2 regions of the Peribacillus sp. AS_2 genome follow, and region 1 is predicted to be linked to the other one. Evidence: riboswitches for the same ligand, from Rfam matches in the RefSeq annotation. Region 1 holds a riboswitch; the other holds the start of a gene.
What was found. Region 1 has a riboswitch for glycine ahead of OTG27_RS13155 (amino acid permease). Riboswitches for the same ligand answer to the same signal wherever they lie in the genome.
Positions count from the first base shown of each region.

Region 1 (9,394 bases):
TGAAAGGCATCCCTAATACATATGGTTCTATTTTATTAACAAAAGGTAGAAATCCCAGTATGCCTATAAAAGGAACTAGTGTAAGAATATATATAATCTTCATTAAAAAACCCCCTCCGTTTTAAATAAAGTGAAACGCCCACCAATGGGGGTTCATTCTTCAATGCCACTGATGGATGGGTGAACCAAACCGGATGGAAAATTCATACATGACGGAAAAGGTCCGATAGTATATATTAGCTTACACTATTTTGATATAAAATTTAATGCAGTTGCCTGATATATTTTAGCAAAAGTGTGCAGAAAGCCGAAGGCCTAATATGTTCATATGCAGATAAAGCCTTGAATTCATATTGAGTTCAAGGCTTTATTTCCTTTAGCTATCTTTTTTTTCGATAATTATATAGTATCACCAAGAGGATGAACCAGATTGGGGTCAAGAGCAATGATAGCCGTGTAGCTTCAGCGAATAGCATAACAATAAGGATGAACAGGAATAAGCCTAAAATGACGTAATTGACAAAAGGTGTAAAAGGAGCCTTGAAAGTCGATTTGGCTCTTAGGTCAGGCCTTGTTTTCGAATATTTGATATGGGAGATCAAGATAATGCTCCATACCCATATGAAACAGATGGCACTGATGGTGGTCACGACAGTAAATGCCTGTTCCGGTATCAGCTTGCTTAATAATGCCCCTATTGATACAACGATTGTGGATGTGAATAAGGCATTGCTCGGAACAGCCTGTTTATTTAATTTTTCCAGCTTAGCTGGGGCTTCACCATTCCTGCTTAACGTATAAAGTATTCGGCTCGTTGAAAATAAACCGCTGTTGCATGCAGAAGCAGCGGAGGTCAAAACGACGAAGTTGATGATCCCTGCAGCGACTGGAATGCCGATTAACGCAAAGACCTCTACAAATGGACTGCTTGTGGCATCCAGTTGTGTCCATGGGTTGACGCAGAGAATGACGAATAGTGCACCAACGTAGAAAAGCAAAATCCGGACAGGGATTTTATTGATGGCAGATGGAATGTTCTTTCGCGGGTTCGCCGTTTCTGCTGCAGAAACCCCGACCAATTCGACACCGACAAATGAGAAGACGACCAACTGTAAAGATAACAGGAATCCGGAAATGCCATTGGGGAACATGCCGCCATGATTCCAAAGGTTCGTTAGGGAAACCGTTCCGGTATTGGTATTGAAGCCGAGGATCAGAAGGAAAATTCCTACGATGATCAAGGCGATGATCGTGATTACTTTAATGATGGCAAACCAGAATTCCAATTCGCCAAAGATCTTAACGGTCAATAGGTTCAATCCTAACAGAATGACCAGACAAAGCAGAGCCGGAATCCATTGAGGGACATCAAACCAATATTGCATATAAACACCGACAGCTATGATATCGGCCATTGCGGTCATGATCCAACAAAACCAATATGTCCAACCGGTCACGAAGCCGGCCCATGGACCGACATATTCAGTTGCGAATTCAGTGAATGATGTGTACCCTGCATTGGATAAAAGCAATTCCCCCAGGGCCCTCATCACAAAAAACAAGGCAATCCCTATTATCATATAAGAGAATAATATGGAAGGACCTGCTAATTGTATGGCTTTTCCGGAACCTAAAAATAAACCGGTGCCAATGGTTCCCCCTATTGCGATCAGTTGTACATGTCTATTTTTTAAATCTCTTTTTAATTCTTGTTTTGCCAATTCTTACGCCCCCGTCTTTTTATAGTCTTGGTAGTGAATGAGTTTACCTGCATGGTCTTGGAGAGAGGGACGTAATTTTTTCGTCCAGCTTGCCTTTCCCATTGGTTTTAAAGTTGTTGTTTTTAGTCCAACCACAAAATGGACAATAAAAAAAGAGATTGGATAATACCAATCTCTTAAAGGGTTCAGAATAACAATATATCATTCGTTACTCTTCTGTCCTTTTGCCTGAGATTGTGAATCCTTCGGCGCTGCATCTTGTACAGTCTCTCCAGAAGCTGCTCCTGCTATAGTGTCATCCATAGCATTCATCGCTTGCTTGTATGCGGTTGTGAAGAAATGTCAGCCAGTGATGATTTTCCACTGCTTGATCATTCATTATGCTTATAAAATAATATTGGAATTCTATCATCTATTTTTCGGTAGGTCAACAAATTTTTTGAAATGAAACAGGCATTATCTGTAGTTTAATAGTGGTCTGTATTTAACTTAAGGTCTAAGCAGAAGTGATTGTTTTCTACTCATTATGAACGATCACTATAATAAAATACTGAACATCATTTTTTTAAAATGATATTTTCAGATTAGAAAAATCAACAAGATATTATTGGCAACTGTTTATTTCAAAAATACAATTGTATTTTTACAGAATATTTACTATTATAAGATAAGAAAACATAAATGAAGTGTTATTGGTATTTTTTCGATAGAGCATTTCTAACTGCAATAATTAATAAGTTCGTGGTAAGGATAGAAAAGCATTACCGATATTGCATCTGGAGGAGTTAATCATGTCGAACAAGGAATTAAAGAGAGGGCTGGAAGCACGTCACATTCAAATGATAGCTTTGGGCGGAACCATCGGAGTCGGCTTATTCATGGGATCTGCGAGCACGATCAAATGGACCGGGCCCTCTGTAATGCTTGCTTATGCCATTGCAGGTATTTTTATATTTTTCATCATGCGTTCCATGGGTGAGATGCTTTATTTAGAACCGACTACAGGTTCTTTTGCAACCTTTGCGAGCAGCTATATACATCCTTTGGCAGGTTATATGACTGCTTGGAGCAATTGGTTTCAATGGGTAATCGTCGGAATGTCTGAAATCATTGCGGTTGGCTTGTATATGCAATATTGGTTCCCGGAGTTACCGGCCTGGATACCAGGTGTGGTCGCCATGATCATCTTGGGAGCGGCCAACCTCATTTCCGTTAAATCCTTCGGGGAATTTGAATTCTGGTTTGCACTTATAAAAATCATAACGATTATATTGATGATCGTTGCCGGCCTGGGCCTTATCTTCTTTGGAATAGGGAATGGCGGGGATGCGATTGGATTATCGAATCTTTGGGAAAATGGCGGCTTCTTTACGGGAGGCTGGACAGGATTCTTCTTTGCGCTTTCACTTGTCGTGGCTTCCTATCAAGGCGTTGAGCTTATCGGCATCACAGCAGGGGAAGCGAAAGACCCAACGAAGACCGTAACAAAAGCGATTCAATCAATTATATGGCGCATTTTAATTTTCTACATTGGTGCCATTTTCGTCATCGTGACTGTATTCCCTTGGGATCAACTGGATGACTTAGGCAGTCCGTTTGTTTCGACCTTTGCCAAAATAGGTATCACTGCAGCGGCAGGCATCATTAATTTTGTGGTCATCACTGCGGCGATGTCTGGATGCAACAGTGGGATTTTCAGTGCAGGTCGTATGCTTTACACACTGGCATTGAATGGCCAAGCTCCGAAAGTCTTTGCTAAAGTATCTAAAAATGGAGTTCCGGCATATTGCACGATCGCTGTACTATTAGGATTGGGCATCGGAGTTATCCTGAATTACCTTGCACCGCCGCAAGTATTCCTTTATGTGTACAGTGCGAGTGTTTTGCCTGGGATGATTCCATGGTTTGTCTTACTGATCAGTGAGCTTAAATTCAGAAAGGTAAATGCCGCTAAAATGGAGAAACATCCGTTCAAAATGCCGTTGGCCCCTTACAGTAACTATGCGACAATAGCCTTTTTACTGATGGTGCTGGTAGGTATGTGGATCAATCCTAGTACAAGGATTTCCTTGGTTGTCGGGATCGTTTTCCTAGCCTTGGTAATAGCAAGTTATTACATGCTGAAAATGGATAAACGAACACCATTGGATGTTAAATCCGATGATGAGATTTCAGGATAAGAAATTCTAGTAAAAAGCCCTTCTCTAATTCGAGAAGGGCCTTTTTTTTCCTTGTAGATCAATTGTGGAATTCACGAGTAAGACAGCGAAACTCACGAGTAAAGTCGTCGAATTCACGAGTAAAATAGCGAAATTCACGAGTAAAGTCGTCGAATTCACGAGTAAAATAGCGAAATTCACGAGAAGTTGTTGAATTCACGAGTAAAACAGCGAAACTCACGAGAAGACGTTGATTTAACGAGTAAAACAGCGAAACTCACGAGTGTAGCTAATTTGACCTCGTAACAAGGGAGGGACAGCAAGCGGACTGTATCTTCATGCCAGTTTTTTTCATAGGATGTTACATATTTACCCGAGGAAGGGGTTATCTTTTGGAAAGAACAAAGCTTACCGGTCGTATCGTTACACCTAATGATGCTGAGTATGAGCGTGCCAGGATAAATAATAACTTAAGTTTTTCTAAATTCCCAAAGGTCATTGTGTTTTGTCAAAATTCCGATGATGTGTTGAATTCATTGAAGTGGGCCCGGGAAAATCATGCACCTTTCCGGGTTAGGAGCGGCAGGCATAGTTATGAAAATTTTTCATTAGTGAATGGCGGTCTAGTCATTGATATTAGTGAAATGTACAATATCAAGGTCAATCGAGAAAAAATGATCGCAAAAATTGAAGCCGGAGCTGATTTAGGGCGAGTATATAATACGTTATGGAACTATGGCACGACGATTCCGGCAGGGACCGAAAGCAGTGTTGGTGTTGTAGGTCTTACGCTTGGCGGTGGAATAGGTATGTTAACGAGGCGCTTTGGACTTACTTGTGACAATCTACTTGAAATAGAAATGGTAAGGGCTTGTGGAAAGAGGGGAGCCAAACTCATTAAAGCGAATAGGAAAATCAATAGTGATTTATTTTGGGCATGCTGCGGGGGAGGAGGGGGAAACTTTGGCATAGTCACTTCTCTTACTTTCAGGGTAACCCCCGTATCAAGGGTTTCCGTTTTCTCCGTCACATGGGAGTGGGAAGATTTCGAAGCGGTGTTTGAAGCCTGGCAGGATTGGGCCACTCAAGCTGATGAAGGCTTAACTTCAGAAATAGAATTCAAGGCAAAGGAAGCAAACGAAATTTTTGCTAAAGGTGAATTTGTGGGAACGTCACATAGATTGAAGCAGCTATTAAAGCCTTTGACAAAAACCGGTTCACCAATAAATGTCATGATAAAGGAAGTCCCATACATTGAAGCCGTAAGATTCTTTGATTATCCAGCTGGAAATCAACCGGCGCATCGAAAGAGGTCAGGATCTTTCATTGAAAAAACTTTTCCACAGCAAGCAATCGCAACTATGAAACATTTTTTAGGAAATGCTCCAAATGAAAATGCAGCCATTTGGCACCAATCCCTAGGAGGAGTGGCGGGCCTTAAAGATCCAAAGGAGACAGCTTTTTATTATCGGGATGCCATCATCGCCCAGGAGTATCAGGCTACATGGACCAATCCAGAAGAAGAGCGGCTAAACATTCGTTGGATCAAGGACCTGAAGCATGCCTTGTCACCATTTACTACCGGTGACTATGTGAATTGGCCGGATACTCTAATCAAAGATTGGCCAACTGCGTATTATGGAGAAAATTTCAAACGGCTTAGGGAAGTGAAAACGAGGTATGATCCATACAATGCGTTTAAGTTCCCACAAAGCATACCGCCATTAAATAAGTGGGGTTGAAAAAGCTTGGCTTCACCAAATACATTCGTTATATAAAGGCCTATTCCTGAATTTGGATATAGGCCTCTTTATTCTTGTTTTGAATCAATTAATCGAGATAATCCCCAGAATCATTCCGCTTGCTGAGCTTGTACTGTATTGTAAACCTGATTTACGGAAGATTGGGCTTGGGCAATTTCTTGAGCAGTTTGTTTGATGGCTTCTTGTACCAAAGTTGGATCAGAGGAAGATTTTTCAATTGCTTGTGAAAGTAAAGTTGCGTAAGAGTAACGTTTGCTTGATTTAATTGATTGATATCAATTTGTTGTTGAGGCATGTAGTTTCCTCTCCTTATGTCATTATTGCTCCATTAGGATGACCGTTCTTTTCTATTTTATAAGGAGAAAAAAATATAACGTTGACAGGATGGACAGCTTGGAAAAGTTCAATCCAAATTTTAAAAAAAGATACACACTCAGGGCTGAAAAGCGGGCAGAGAGAGAATGGGATTATTCGTTTTATTTACTTAGAATCCTTAAATTTTCATCTGCATAATAGATTGCGTCCCTTGAATGATTCTTTGTTAAGTTAATTAAATTATACTTTACTTATTGGTTTTATCAGATTAAAATCGGAGAAAGAATTATTATAAGAGGATGAGCTGATTGGATAACCGAAAGCTCCTGAACGCGATAAGCGAACAGGAGCTTTTTGCGTTCATTTTGGAAAAAGGAGTTGGCTAAATGAATATTGATCATATTGAAGCGTTTATGTATGTTGTTCACCTTAATAGTTTTCATAAAGCCGCAGAGGCGATGTTTTTATCACAGCCAACGGTTTCGGCAAGAATTAAGACGCTTGAGAGTGAACTCGATTCAGTACTATTTGAGAGGCAGGGAAGAGGGATTATTTTAACCGAAAAAGGGAAAGCCTTCATTCCATTTGCGGATCAAATTATTCGTACCTTTCACCAGGGGAAAAAGCAGTTGAAGACAGGAAGCGAACTGGAGGAAATAACGATAGGGGCTAATATCATTACATCGCAATACTTTATTCCATTTGCTCTTCCTCTATGGAAAAAGGAAAACCCAAATTTACGCTTTAAATTCATTTCAGCAACAAATGATGCATTAATGGAAAAATTGCTTCAGAAACAGGTTGATATAGCCTTTATGAAGGATGTTACACATAGTGGTCTGCAAAATTACAAAACCCTTGATAATTCAATTCGTTTAGTCGTGTATCCAGGACATCCATTTCAACTTCGAACTGGGCTAACAGTACAGGAATTAGCAATGGAGCCGTTGGTATTTTTTGAGTGTGGTGCGCTTGACTGGAACCACGTTCATAAAATTTTTGAAGTATCGAATGTAGAGCCGCGCATTGATTTTCAGGTTGATCACCTGGAAGTGGCGAAGTCGCTAATTCTTAGCAGAAGCTGTATCGGATTTTTACCGTACTTATGTATTAAAAAAGAGTTAGAACAGGGAACTTTGATTGAAGTGGATGTGTCACATTTAATCAAGATAAAGCAGCACATCTATCTGACGCATTTAAATCACGGGATGGAATCCCCTTTATTATGGAAAGACATTCTTTTATCAATTCAGAAATTTGAGAAAACCCATCAGCAATTACAGATACAATCTAATTGATAGATATTTTCTATCAATACAATATTTTTTTCTATTAGTAAAACCATTGCCATTAACATGTTTTAGGTGATAGGATATGTCAAAATATAATTATTCGCATAAGTGAACTTTGAATTAAATCGGAGGAGAGAATATGAGTTATAAGCTTGGCATTTTAGACCAGAGCCCGATATTTCCAGGAGCTTCAGCATTTGATGCACTGCAGCAAACCATTTACCTGGCTAGACATGCAGAAGAGTGGGGTTATACCCGTTTCTGGGTATCCGAACATCATCATGCCGAACAGCTGGCGGGGTCCTCCCCGGAAGTATTGATTTCTTATTTATTAGCCCAGACAAAATCGATTCGGGTAGGGTCCGGAGGTGTTATGCTTCAGCATTATAGTCCATATAAAGTGGCGGAAAACTTTCACGTATTATCGAATCTTTCGCCAGGCCGGGTAGATCTTGGCATCGGAAAGGCACCAGGTGGGCTCCCCTTATCAACGAAGGCGCTACAGTTTGGAACTGTGAATGATGGAAAAGATTTCGAAGAGCGGTTATCTTTCCTGCAAGAAATAATTGAGAATTCAGTTAATGAAACTCACCCGCTTGCAGGCATTCAAGCGACACCGCTACCTTCCGAAAAGCCTAAGATGTTTCTGCTTGGTGCAAGTGCTGATAGTGCCAGGTTAGCAGCCGAACTTGGGATAGCTTATGTATTTGCTCGATTTATCAACAGTAATGAGACTGTACTTGAAGATGCTGCACGCATTTATCAAAGTATCTATCCAACTGGTAGCTTTAAGGTATCGGTTTCAGTGATTGCTGCTCCTTCACAACAAGAAGCGGAACAGTTAACAGGTGATCAGAAGATTGTGAAAGTTCATCTCAAAAGCGGTCGCTCTGTCACAGTCCAAACCTTAGCGCAAGCAGAGTTATTCGGGAAGCAGTCTGGGGAGCTTTACGAAATAGAAGAACAGGATTCCAATATTATTGCTGGAACTCCTTCTTATGTAAAAGAAGTCTTAGCAAATTTACATGAAAAGTACGGGGTAGATGAGTTTATCCTACATTCGCCGATTTTAAAGGAAGCAGAAAGGTTCAGATCTTTTCGATTGTTGAGTCCACTTCAATTAGCCTTATCTGAAGAGAAACACGTTACGAGCCAAAATTAAAAAGGCCTCAGCAATCAGGGGAGATGTGGGATGAAGCTATAAGCCGATTAATTAAAGGAGGAGTATCGATGTCTGAACAGAGAAAGTTAAAATTTGGAGCGCTTATTCATGGAGTAGGAGGGAGTATATCCGGTTGGAGACATCGAGACATTCAAGCAGATGCCAGTGTAAGTCTTGAATTTTATAAGGAGCAGGCCCAGAAGGCTGAAGAGGGAAAGTTCGATTTACTTTTCATTGCTGACGGATTGTTTATCAATGAGAAGTCAATTCCGCATTTTTTAAATCGATTTGAACCACTTACCATTTTATCCGCACTCGCTGCTTTTACATCAAGAATAGGGCTTGTCGGAACAGTTTCCACCTCATACAGTGAGCCATTTACTGTAGCCCGGCAATTTGCTTCACTTGATCACATTAGTCAAGGTCGTGGCGGATGGAACCTTGTTACTACCCCTCTTGAGAGTACGGCCTTGAACTATAACAAAACGATTGAAGAACACCCTGATCATGCCAAACGCTATCGGATTGCATCAGAATATATACAAGTCACCAAGGGACTTTGGGATTCATGGGAGGATGACGCGTTTACTCGGGATAAAGAGTCCGGTGAGTTTTTTGATCCTTCTAAAATGCATCAATTAAAGCATAAAGGAGAATTTTTTTCCGTGCAAGGACCACTCAACATTGCCAGATCAAAACAGGGGAGACCAGTCGTTTTTCAAGCAGGTTCATCAGAAGCTGGAAAAAACCTTGCGGCTAAAGAAGCGGATGCAATCTTTACAGGTCAACCAACTTTGGGAGATGCCAAGATTTTTTATCAAGATGTGAAAAACAGGGCTATTGCATTCGGGAGAGATCCTGATGAAATTGTTATTCTGCCAGGTATCGCGCCAATCATTGGTGCAACTGAGGAAGAAGCGGAGCACAAATATCAAGAACTCGCTAACCTGGTTTCTATAGATAAGGCGCTTGACTATTTAGG
Region 1 is NZ_JAPTGA010000006.1:224,480-233,873, forward strand. Features, by position in the region: gene OTG27_RS13150 (DUF3311 domain-containing protein) at 1-103, opposite strand, end outside; gene OTG27_RS13155 (amino acid permease) at 381-1,721, opposite strand; glycine riboswitch at 1,928-2,006, opposite strand; gene OTG27_RS13160 (amino acid permease) at 2,513-3,901, shown strand; gene OTG27_RS13165 (hypothetical protein) at 3,960-4,100, opposite strand; gene OTG27_RS13170 (FAD-binding oxidoreductase) at 4,273-5,622, shown strand; gene OTG27_RS13175 (hypothetical protein) at 5,774-5,938, opposite strand; gene OTG27_RS13180 (LysR family transcriptional regulator) at 6,345-7,256, shown strand; gene OTG27_RS13185 (LLM class flavin-dependent oxidoreductase) at 7,390-8,412, shown strand; gene OTG27_RS13190 (LLM class flavin-dependent oxidoreductase) at 8,481-9,394, shown strand, end outside.

Region 2 (9,394 bases), on a different contig from region 1:
CAATGTCAGCCTTAACTTCAATGAATTTACCAAGACGGCCGCTGCGGAAATACGTGAAGGAGAAATACGGTTCAAGACCTGTTGATACCCCAACCATCGTTCCTGTACTTCCCGTAGGAGCCACTGTCAATAAATGAGAGTTACGGATACCATGTGCAGCAACACTTTCCCTGATATCTTCCGGCATTTTTTCCATAAATCCGGTTTGTGTGAAACGTGTTCTAAGCTCATTGGTTTCTTTGTCCGTTGACCCGATCAGGAACGGGAAACTGCCTTTTTCTTTAGCAAGTTCCACCGAAGCCCTGTAAGCTGTGGTCGCAATCGTTTCAAACACCTTGTCAACCAGGATATTTCCTTCTTCAGAGCCATATTCCGTTTCACAGTAGATCAACAGGTCATGCAGACCCATTACACCTAGTCCAACCCGTCGCTCGCCCAGTGCCTGTTTTTTGTTTTCATCCAAGAAATAAGGAGTTGCGTCAATGACATTGTCCTGCATGCGCACACCGACTTCAACTGTCTGCTTAAGTTTCTCGAAATTAACAGTTTTGCTTTCTTTATCAGCCATTTCAGCCAGATTGACAGCAGCAAGGTTACATACTGAATATGGAGCCAATGGCTGTTCTCCACAAGGGTTCGTGGCTACAACCTGTTGACCGTATGCTTTGGCATTCGTCATTTCATTTGCATTATCGATAAAGAAAATACCTGGTTCAGCAGAATATGTTGCACAAATGTTTATTAAGTTCCAAAGCTCTTTAGCCCGGATTTTACGGTAAACACGGACTTTATGACCCATTTTCTCCCATTCGCGAACATCACCGACATTATGCCATTCTTTATTGTAAATGGCCATTTCTTCGGCATTATAGCTTTCAACATCAGGAAAACGCAATTCATATTCCGCATCTTGTTCGGCCGCTTCCATAAATTCCTTGGTCAGGCAAATGGAGATATTGGCTCCAGTCAAGAAATCCGAATTATGGACACTGTATGTTCCGCCTGTACGGATCTTTTCCTCTGCATCCCTAATGATTTTCTCGCTGAACCCGCCTTGGCCAGGAATCTCCTTATAATTGATGATCCCTTGATACATAGCCGTTTCCTGTTCCGTGTGCGGCGTGAATTTCAATTTATCCGTGGCATATTTCTTGATGGCTTCATCTTTAGTGTTTTCCACTAGGTAACGCAAAATCCTTGGATTTTGCATTTTGGAAATGATGAACTCTGCAATATCGGGATGCCAATCAGCAAGCATGATCATTTGCGCGCCTCGTCTGCTGCCGCCCTGTTCAACAAGATGCGTCAGTTTTGCAATATCGTCAAGCCATGACACTGAACCCGAGGATTTTCCATTTACCCCTTTTGCCAGAGTGTTTCTTGGACGCAGTGTCGATCCGTTCGTACCCACTCCGCCGCCGCGGCTCATGATTTCCATCACTTGTTTCCTATGTTCTGAAATGCCTTCACGTGAATCCGGTACGAATGGCATTACATAGCAGTTGAAATAAGTAACATCCGTATTGGAACCTGCACCGTATAATACTCGGCCTGCCGGGACGAAATTAAGGTTCTTTAATTCTTCATAGAATTTATTGAACCATTCCGTTCTTTTTTCTTCCGTGGTTTCCACTGATGCCAATCCCGTTGCATTACGTTTCGCAATTTGTTCATAGTATATTTCAAGAGGCTTTTCGATTATATCCAATGGACGGTTTACAATTCCCGTCTCGACTTCTTCCGGATTATCCAATACGCCACGGAATTCTTCATCCACCAATACCTTGGCTTTTTTGGTTTCCCAATCAATTTCAACGATGTAACCGAGACCCCTTGCCGGGAATTTCGGATCTTCCTTAATCGTCAACACGACGAAATCGCCTGCCGAGAGTGTGATTTTTTCAGTATCCTTAAAAGAATAGCGGTCAAGCATGACTAGACGGGACACTCCCTTATGCGCCATTTTCATATCAGCAGTTACAGGGTGAACCTGGGGAAATAAAGAAATATCCTTATTCAACCTATCTAGATCAACCTTTAAAGCTTCTTTTATTACAACCGACATAATTCCCTCTCCTTTATATGTTTCATGATCCGTTCTTGCTGCCGCAAAAATCCTTATGTAGCCTTACATGTCCGTTTCGCTTAACAAGTACCCTAAATTTATCATAGCGAAACTCAAAAATCAATATATAGTGTCGCATTAAATATTTCAACTACTATATATTGTGTTTGTTTTGAATAACTTTTTATTTTGTCAAACGTTAAATCAATTAATATAGTTAGCAAAAGGGAGGAAAATGTCGATTTATAATAATTTTTCATCAGATTTCAATTAATTTGGACCTTGCTTTTTCCCCATCCCTTTTAGGGCTTATCCCTGCAAGGGATGTGTTATTCGGTCAAACAAATCTGAAAAAACTTTTTATTATCCACTCTAATTATGCTTCCTCTATCTCATGAAATTCCATTCATCGCTTTCATATTTGCTTTCTGTAATGGCCTTCACTTCCAGCAATTGCTTTTCGGTGAGGACATATGGCTCTAAATCGACCGAAAGTCCTTCGGCAAAACCTTTTTCGAAAGCTTCTTTCGCTTCAGGGATGGTTATCTTTCTCCCGGCAATGTCATTCATGGCCACAGCTTTGTTTTTTAAGTTTTTTTGCATTCTCTCTTTAACCCTGTCATTTGAGAATTTAAATACGCTAAAGAGCTTATCATCATCAAGCTCAAGCAAAATGGACCCGTGCTGAAGGATGACGCCTTTTTGCCTGGTTTGAGCGCTGCCAGCGACCTTCCTGCCCTCAACGACCAGTTCATACCAGCTAGGTGCATCAAAGCAGACGGAAGACCTGGGCGATTTTAAAGCCGCTTTTTCCTGTTCGCTTCGAGGCACGGCAAAATAAGCATCCAATCCAAGATTCCTGAACCCCATCAATATTCCTTCAGAAATGACACGATAAGCTTCAGTAACGGTGGTTGGCATTCCCGGATAGGATTCTGGAACGATTACACTATAAGTCAATTCATGTTCGTGCAGTACCGCTCGTCCTCCTGTCGGCCTGCGAACAAAACCAAGGCCCTGCCTTTTGACCTCTTCCAGATCAATCTCCGCTTCTGCCTTTTGAAAATAACCGATCGACAATGTCGCTGGATCCCAGCCGTAAAATCGTATGATCGGCGGAATTTCCCCTTTGCTTTGCCAGTTTAACAGGGCTTCGTCCAGCGCCATATTAAAAGCCGGTGAACAATACCCCGAATCTATAAAACCCCATTTTTCTTTAGTCATCCTTACCCCTCGTTTCGATAGACGTTTTTCAATCCCCCACAAAAAACTCACATGTAGTAGTTTAACAGACTTTAACACTCTAAAAAAGAAAGTGCTATCAAGTCATGAAGAATTTGATGAAAATTCTTTTTGATTATTGGGTAAAGCAATTATATAATAAAGATTGTCTGTATTCGTTAAGGTAGAAGGGAGTTTTTATGTTTGGAAATATTATATACACTGCTCATCATCCTCGGAGTGGTTATTGCGTATTCACTTTTTAATTGGTACCGCCAGCGTAAAATCGTTAAAACACTAACACAGGACGAATTTATCGCCAACTACAGAAAAGTGCAGCTAATTGATGTGCGGGAACCGAATGATTTCGAAAATGGTCATATCTTAGGCGCAAGAAACATCCCTATGACTCAAATGAAAACCCGCTTGGTCGAAATTAGGCCGGACAAGCCTGTATATTTGTACGCTCAAAGCGAAATCATCAGCGGCAGAGCTGCAGCCATGCTATACAAAAAGGGCTACAGGGAACTTTTTCACTTAAAGGGCGGTTTCAAAATGTGGACCGGGAAAATCAAAGCAAAGAAATAAGACCCCATCTCGGCATGGGCTCTTTTTAATTCCATAGCTCAAGTAAAAGAAAGTCAACTGTTGGACTTTAATGGAATCTTACATAAACATGAAAAATCCCCGCCGGCAGGCAGGGATTTTTTCGTGTAAGCTACTAATCTAAGCTTGATAACGCAATACGGGTTTTCTTGCAGCAAGAGTTTCATCAAGCCGCTTTATAACGGTTGTATGCGGAGCTTCCTGAACGATTTCCGGAGTTTCTTCCGCTTCCTTGGCAATCTGGATCATCGCATCGATGAACGCATCCAGCGTTTCTTTTGACTCGGTTTCAGTCGGTTCTATCATCATTCCTTCTTCCACGTTCAACGGGAAGTAAATGGTTGGAGGATGATACCCGAAATCCAGCAATCTTTTAGCTATATCGAGAGTCCTTACCCCCAATTTCTTTTGCCGGCGTCCGCTTAATACGAATTCATGCTTACAATGACGATTATATGGTAAGTCAAAATAAGGTTCCAACTTGCGCATCATATAATTGGCATTGATGACCGCGTTCTCTGTGACGGCTTTAAGGCCATCAGGACCCATTGAACGGATGTACGTATATGCCCTCACGTTTATTCCGAAATTACCATAATAAGGTTTTACCCTGCCAATGGATTGCGGACGATCATAATCAAGGGCGAATTGCTCACCTTGCTTGACTATAAGAGGTTTAGGCAAGTAAGGAATCAAGTCGGACTTCACACCTACAGGACCAGAACCCGGGCCGCCGCCGCCATGCGGGCCTGTGAATGTTTTATGGAGATTTAAATGAACCACATCAAAGCCCATGTCACCCGGTCGTGCTTTTGATAGGACTGCATTCAGATTCGCTCCATCATAATAAAGCTTCCCACCTGCATCATGGACAAGTTGTGCCATTTCCAAAATATTTTCTTCAAACAATCCCAATGTATTGGGGTTCGTCAGCATCAAGGCCGCCGTATCAGGTCCGACAACACGTTTTAAATCTTCAAGGTCGACTAACCCATTTTCATCGGACTTCACTGTAATCGTTTCTAGTCCGGCAACAGTGGCAGAGGCAGGATTCGTACCATGGGCCGAATCAGGTACAATCACTTTCGTCCGTTCTGTATCGCCATTCGCTTCGTGAAAAGCGCGAATCATCATCAATCCTGTCCATTCACCGTGGGCACCTGCTGCAGGCTGTAATGTCACTTGGTCCATCCCGGTGATTTCCGTTAAGTGTTCCTGCAAATCAAATAATAGTCCCAATGCTCCTTGTACAGTAGCGGGATCTTGATATGGATGGATATGGGCAAAACCGTTGAAACGTGCCACATTTTCATTTATTTTCGGATTATATTTCATCGTGCATGAACCCAGCGGATAAAAACCCGAATCCACCCCATGATTCCGTTTGGAAAGTGCAGTATAGTGACGCATGATATCCAGTTCGGACACCTCAGGAAGCTTTGCCTCTTCTTCACGGATGTAGTCGGCAGGAAGAATTTCTTCGAGCGGAATAGTTGCAACATCCATTTCTGGCAGACTGTACCCGATCCGGCCGGAAGTACTGATTTCAAAAATGAGTGATTGATCTTGATTATTCATGTTGATCCCCCAATTCCTGCGCAAGTGCATCAATTTCTTCTTTTGTTCTTAGTTCAGTTACCGCAACCAGCATATGGTCTTTCAATTCAGGATAAACCGTCCCTAAATCGAAGCCGCCGATCATCCCTTTTTCAAAAAGGTTTTCATTGACCTCTGAAAACGGGGCAGGCAGTTTAATGACAAATTCATTAAACGAAGGACCGTCGAAAATCACTTCCAGCCCTTTTGCCATAATTGCTTTTTTCGCATAATGTGCTTTTTGTATATTTTGCACGGCCATCTCTTTGACACCCTTTTTCCCAAGCGCGGTCATTGCAACAGAAGCTGCCAAGGCATTCAAAGCTTGATTGGAACAAATGTTGGATGTGGCTTTGTCACGGCGAATGTGCTGTTCACGAGCTTGAAGCGTCAGGACAAACCCTCTTTTTCCATTCTCATCGACCGTTTGACCGACGAGTCTGCCCGGAACTTTCCGTACAAGTTTATTAGTAACCGCAAAATATCCACAATGAGGGCCACCGAATGCCGCTGGAATGCCGAATGGCTGAGCATCCCCCGTTACGATATCTGCACCGAGTGCACCAGGGGATGTCAAAGCTCCCAATGCAAGCGGATTACTGGAAACGATAAACATGGACTTGACGCCATGAATGATTTCTTCCATTTCTTTCAATGGCTCGATCCGGCCAAAAAAGTTCGGGTATTGCACGATCACTCCTGCAATGTCATCATTCGCCAATTCCCTTAAAGCAGCTAAGTCCGTCACACCGTCTTTATGAGGAATTTCGATCACTTCCACGCGTTGCCCTTTTGCATATGTCTTCACAACTTCTCTTGATTCAGGATGAACGGTTCCTGAAATGAGAATCTTCTTCCGCCTTGTCTGTCCTGAAGCAAGCATCGCTGCTTCAGCCAGCGCCGTCCCGCCGTCATACATGGAGGAGTTAGCCACATCCATGCCCGTCAATTCACATATCATCGTTTGATATTCAAAGATTGCTTGAAGTTCGCCCTGTGAAATTTCAGGTTGATACGGTGTATACGCCGTATAAAACTCAGAACGGGAAAGAACATGATCGACGATGACCGGCGCGTAATGGTCATAGACACCCGCACCAAGGAAGGAAGCATAATTTTTAAGGTCCGCATTCTTTGCAGCAAGCCTTGATAATTCTTTCATTAATGCAGGTTCAGATTTAGCAGGCTTGATATCGTATTCTCCTTGAAAACGAACGCTTTCAGGGATATCATTGAAAAGTTCTTCAGCAGTGGATACCCCTATCGCTTCCAGCATTTCTTGTTTATCTTGCTCTGTCATGGGTAAATAACGATGTTTCATCTAATGACCATTCCCCTCTATTTACGTGGTTTTTTATAAAAAGGTGTTTGTATTATAACGGCTTTCAAACGTTTGGAACGGATTTCCACTTCGACTTCCGCATCCAGCACCGAAAATTCCTTATCGATAAGTACCAATCCAACGTTTTTCTTCAATGTTGGCGATTGGGTACCAGTCGTGACCTCGCCAATGACTTCATCACCGCTGTAGACCTTATACCCATGACGTGGAATGCCACGGTCAATCATTTCAATTCCCACAAGCTTGCGGGGAGCCCCTTTCTCCTTTTGCTCAGCAAGAACGGCTTTCCCGAAAAAATCAACTTCCTTATCCACTTTTACTGCAAAACCAATCCCGGCTTCTATCGGGGTGATGTCAGCTGAAAGCTCCTGCCCATACAGCGGCAGTTTCGCTTCAAAACGCAGGGTATCACGAGCACCTAAACCAATCGGCTGAACCCCCTCTTCCTTACCGGCATCCATAATCGCCTTCCAAAGGGCAGGGCCATTTTTACTGTCGCTATATATTTCAAAACCATCTTCACCAGTGTATCCAGTACGGGATACCAGCGTGGAGATACCGTTAATCATGACATTATCCTTGAACCTGAAAAATCCAATTTCACTTAAGTCAGTACTTCCCGATAGTTTTTGTAATATCTTTTCTGCAGCTGGTCCTTGAAGTGCCAGCTGTGTATAGTCACTTGATACATTCGTAATTTGGGCATCTTCCGTTAAATTAGCTTGCAGCCAATTGAAATCTTTTTCTGTATTCGCTGCGTTGACCACGAGCAGATAGTCGTCCTCAGCCCTTTTATACACGATAAGATCATCAACCGTGCCTCCGTTTTCATAACACATGGCGGTATATTGGGCCCCGCCCTGTTGCAGCTTTGATATATCATTGGTCAGCATCTTCTGTAAAAAGGAAAGGCTCCCAGGCCCCTTAACATCGACTTCCCCCATATGGGAAACATCAAATAACCCCGCTTTTGTCCGAACGGCTTCATGTTCATCCTTTATACCCGAAAATTGGACAGGAAGTTCCCAGCCGCCAAAATCAATCGTTTTACCTCCGTATTCACGATAAACCTCAAATAGTGGTGTTCTTTTTAAATTGGTCAAAAAATGACCCCCTTCAGATTTTTTTAAAAATTAATTGGCTTCATTATCAAAAGCTTCTTGTCATTACTCATCAGATACAAGCTGATTCATGATGTGAAAAAAGCACAAAAAAGGACAGAGAAAGCCCGTTTGAGCTTTTTCTCTGTCCTGAAACCTGAAAGTTTACCTATGTAATAGGTTTTCCCCTTTGGTGGCCGTCCCATAACGGGCGACGCTCTCCAGAGTTGCGTCCAATAAGAGTTCTTTTGCCTGAGAGATTCACTGCTAAGTTTGCTCCTTCGGCGCTACATCCGTAGTCTCTCCCCTTATCTTCACCCGCATATAAATGGTCTACCATTGATAGGAAGCCAATAAGCCCCAAGCATCGGTAAAACCTTTGAGCATAAATGGAATGCATTCTCTGCCAATTCTCCTAAAACTTCAGAAACCGTTTGACTGATCTCCTTCAGTAATCTTGGATAAATTAGGAGCCTATAGCCCATACTAAGAAAACGCGAACTGCAAAATCGATGTACAAACATTCTTTGCAGCGTTTGGAAATTGGAATTTTCTAAATATACTTATATCCTACCCTAAGAAACTTATCTCTGCAATATTTTTTGAAAAAGAAATATTTTTCTTACTTCACATATGAAATGTTCGGGTTTTGACCTTATATTAAGGAAATTATGATTTAAGAGGGAGTTATTTCTATGAAAATCAATATATCCTTCAATTCTGAATGGAATGACGAGTTTCTGCAAAAGATGGAAAATGACGGTCCATGGGGAAATTGGGAGCTTTATAAGTTGGCGGTTCAAATGGAGGAAAACCTTATCATCCCTGATTTTGAAGGTTTACAGGCGCCCAAGCACCTTCCTCAGCTAACCCCGCTTCCCCATCAATTGGAAGCGGCGAAGCAAGTAGTGGAAAAGATGAATGGAAAAGCCATTTTGGCTGATGAGGTAGGGCTGGGAAAAACAATTGAAGCAGGCTTGATCCTAAAAGAGTATATGATTAGGGGCCTTGTAAAAAAAGTATTGATCCTTGTTCCGGCTTCCCTTGTCACACAATGGGCATTTGAATTGAATACCAAGTTTCATATTCCGGCAGTCGTTCAGAGAAAAAGTTATGTCTGGGACTCCTGTGATGTGGTCATTTCATCCATTGATACAGCGAAACGCGCTCCACATCGAGATATCATCTTTACTCAGGAATATGACTTCATCATTATTGATGAAGCTCATAAACTTAAAAATAATAAGACGAAGAACTATGAATTCGTCCAAAATCTGAAAAAGAAATTTTGTTTACTCCTGACAGCCACTCCGATTCAAAATAAAGTCGAGGAGATATTCCACCTCGTTTCGTTATTGAAACCGGGCCACTTGGGAAATGCTTCGCTCTTTTCGGAAAAGTATAAAGGGAAGGGCCGGAACATCATTGAAGATGAACACCTAAAGGAACTGGTCAACACTGTCA
Region 2 is NZ_JAPTGA010000007.1:78,048-87,441, forward strand. Features, by position in the region: gene OTG27_RS14170 (vitamin B12-dependent ribonucleotide reductase) at 1-2,065, opposite strand, end outside; gene OTG27_RS14175 (lipoate--protein ligase family protein) at 2,453-3,289, opposite strand; gene OTG27_RS14180 (rhodanese-like domain-containing protein) at 3,491-3,874, shown strand; gene gcvPB (aminomethyl-transferring glycine dehydrogenase subunit GcvPB) at 4,013-5,470, opposite strand; gene gcvPA (aminomethyl-transferring glycine dehydrogenase subunit GcvPA) at 5,463-6,809, opposite strand; gene gcvT (glycine cleavage system aminomethyltransferase GcvT) at 6,827-7,933, opposite strand; glycine riboswitch at 8,074-8,157, opposite strand; glycine riboswitch at 8,161-8,248, opposite strand; gene OTG27_RS14200 (DEAD/DEAH box helicase) at 8,626-9,394, shown strand, end outside.
Region 2: linked by a shared signal. The riboswitch ahead of gcvT (glycine cleavage system aminomethyltransferase GcvT) and the one ahead of OTG27_RS13155 (amino acid permease) in region 1 are both predicted to bind glycine.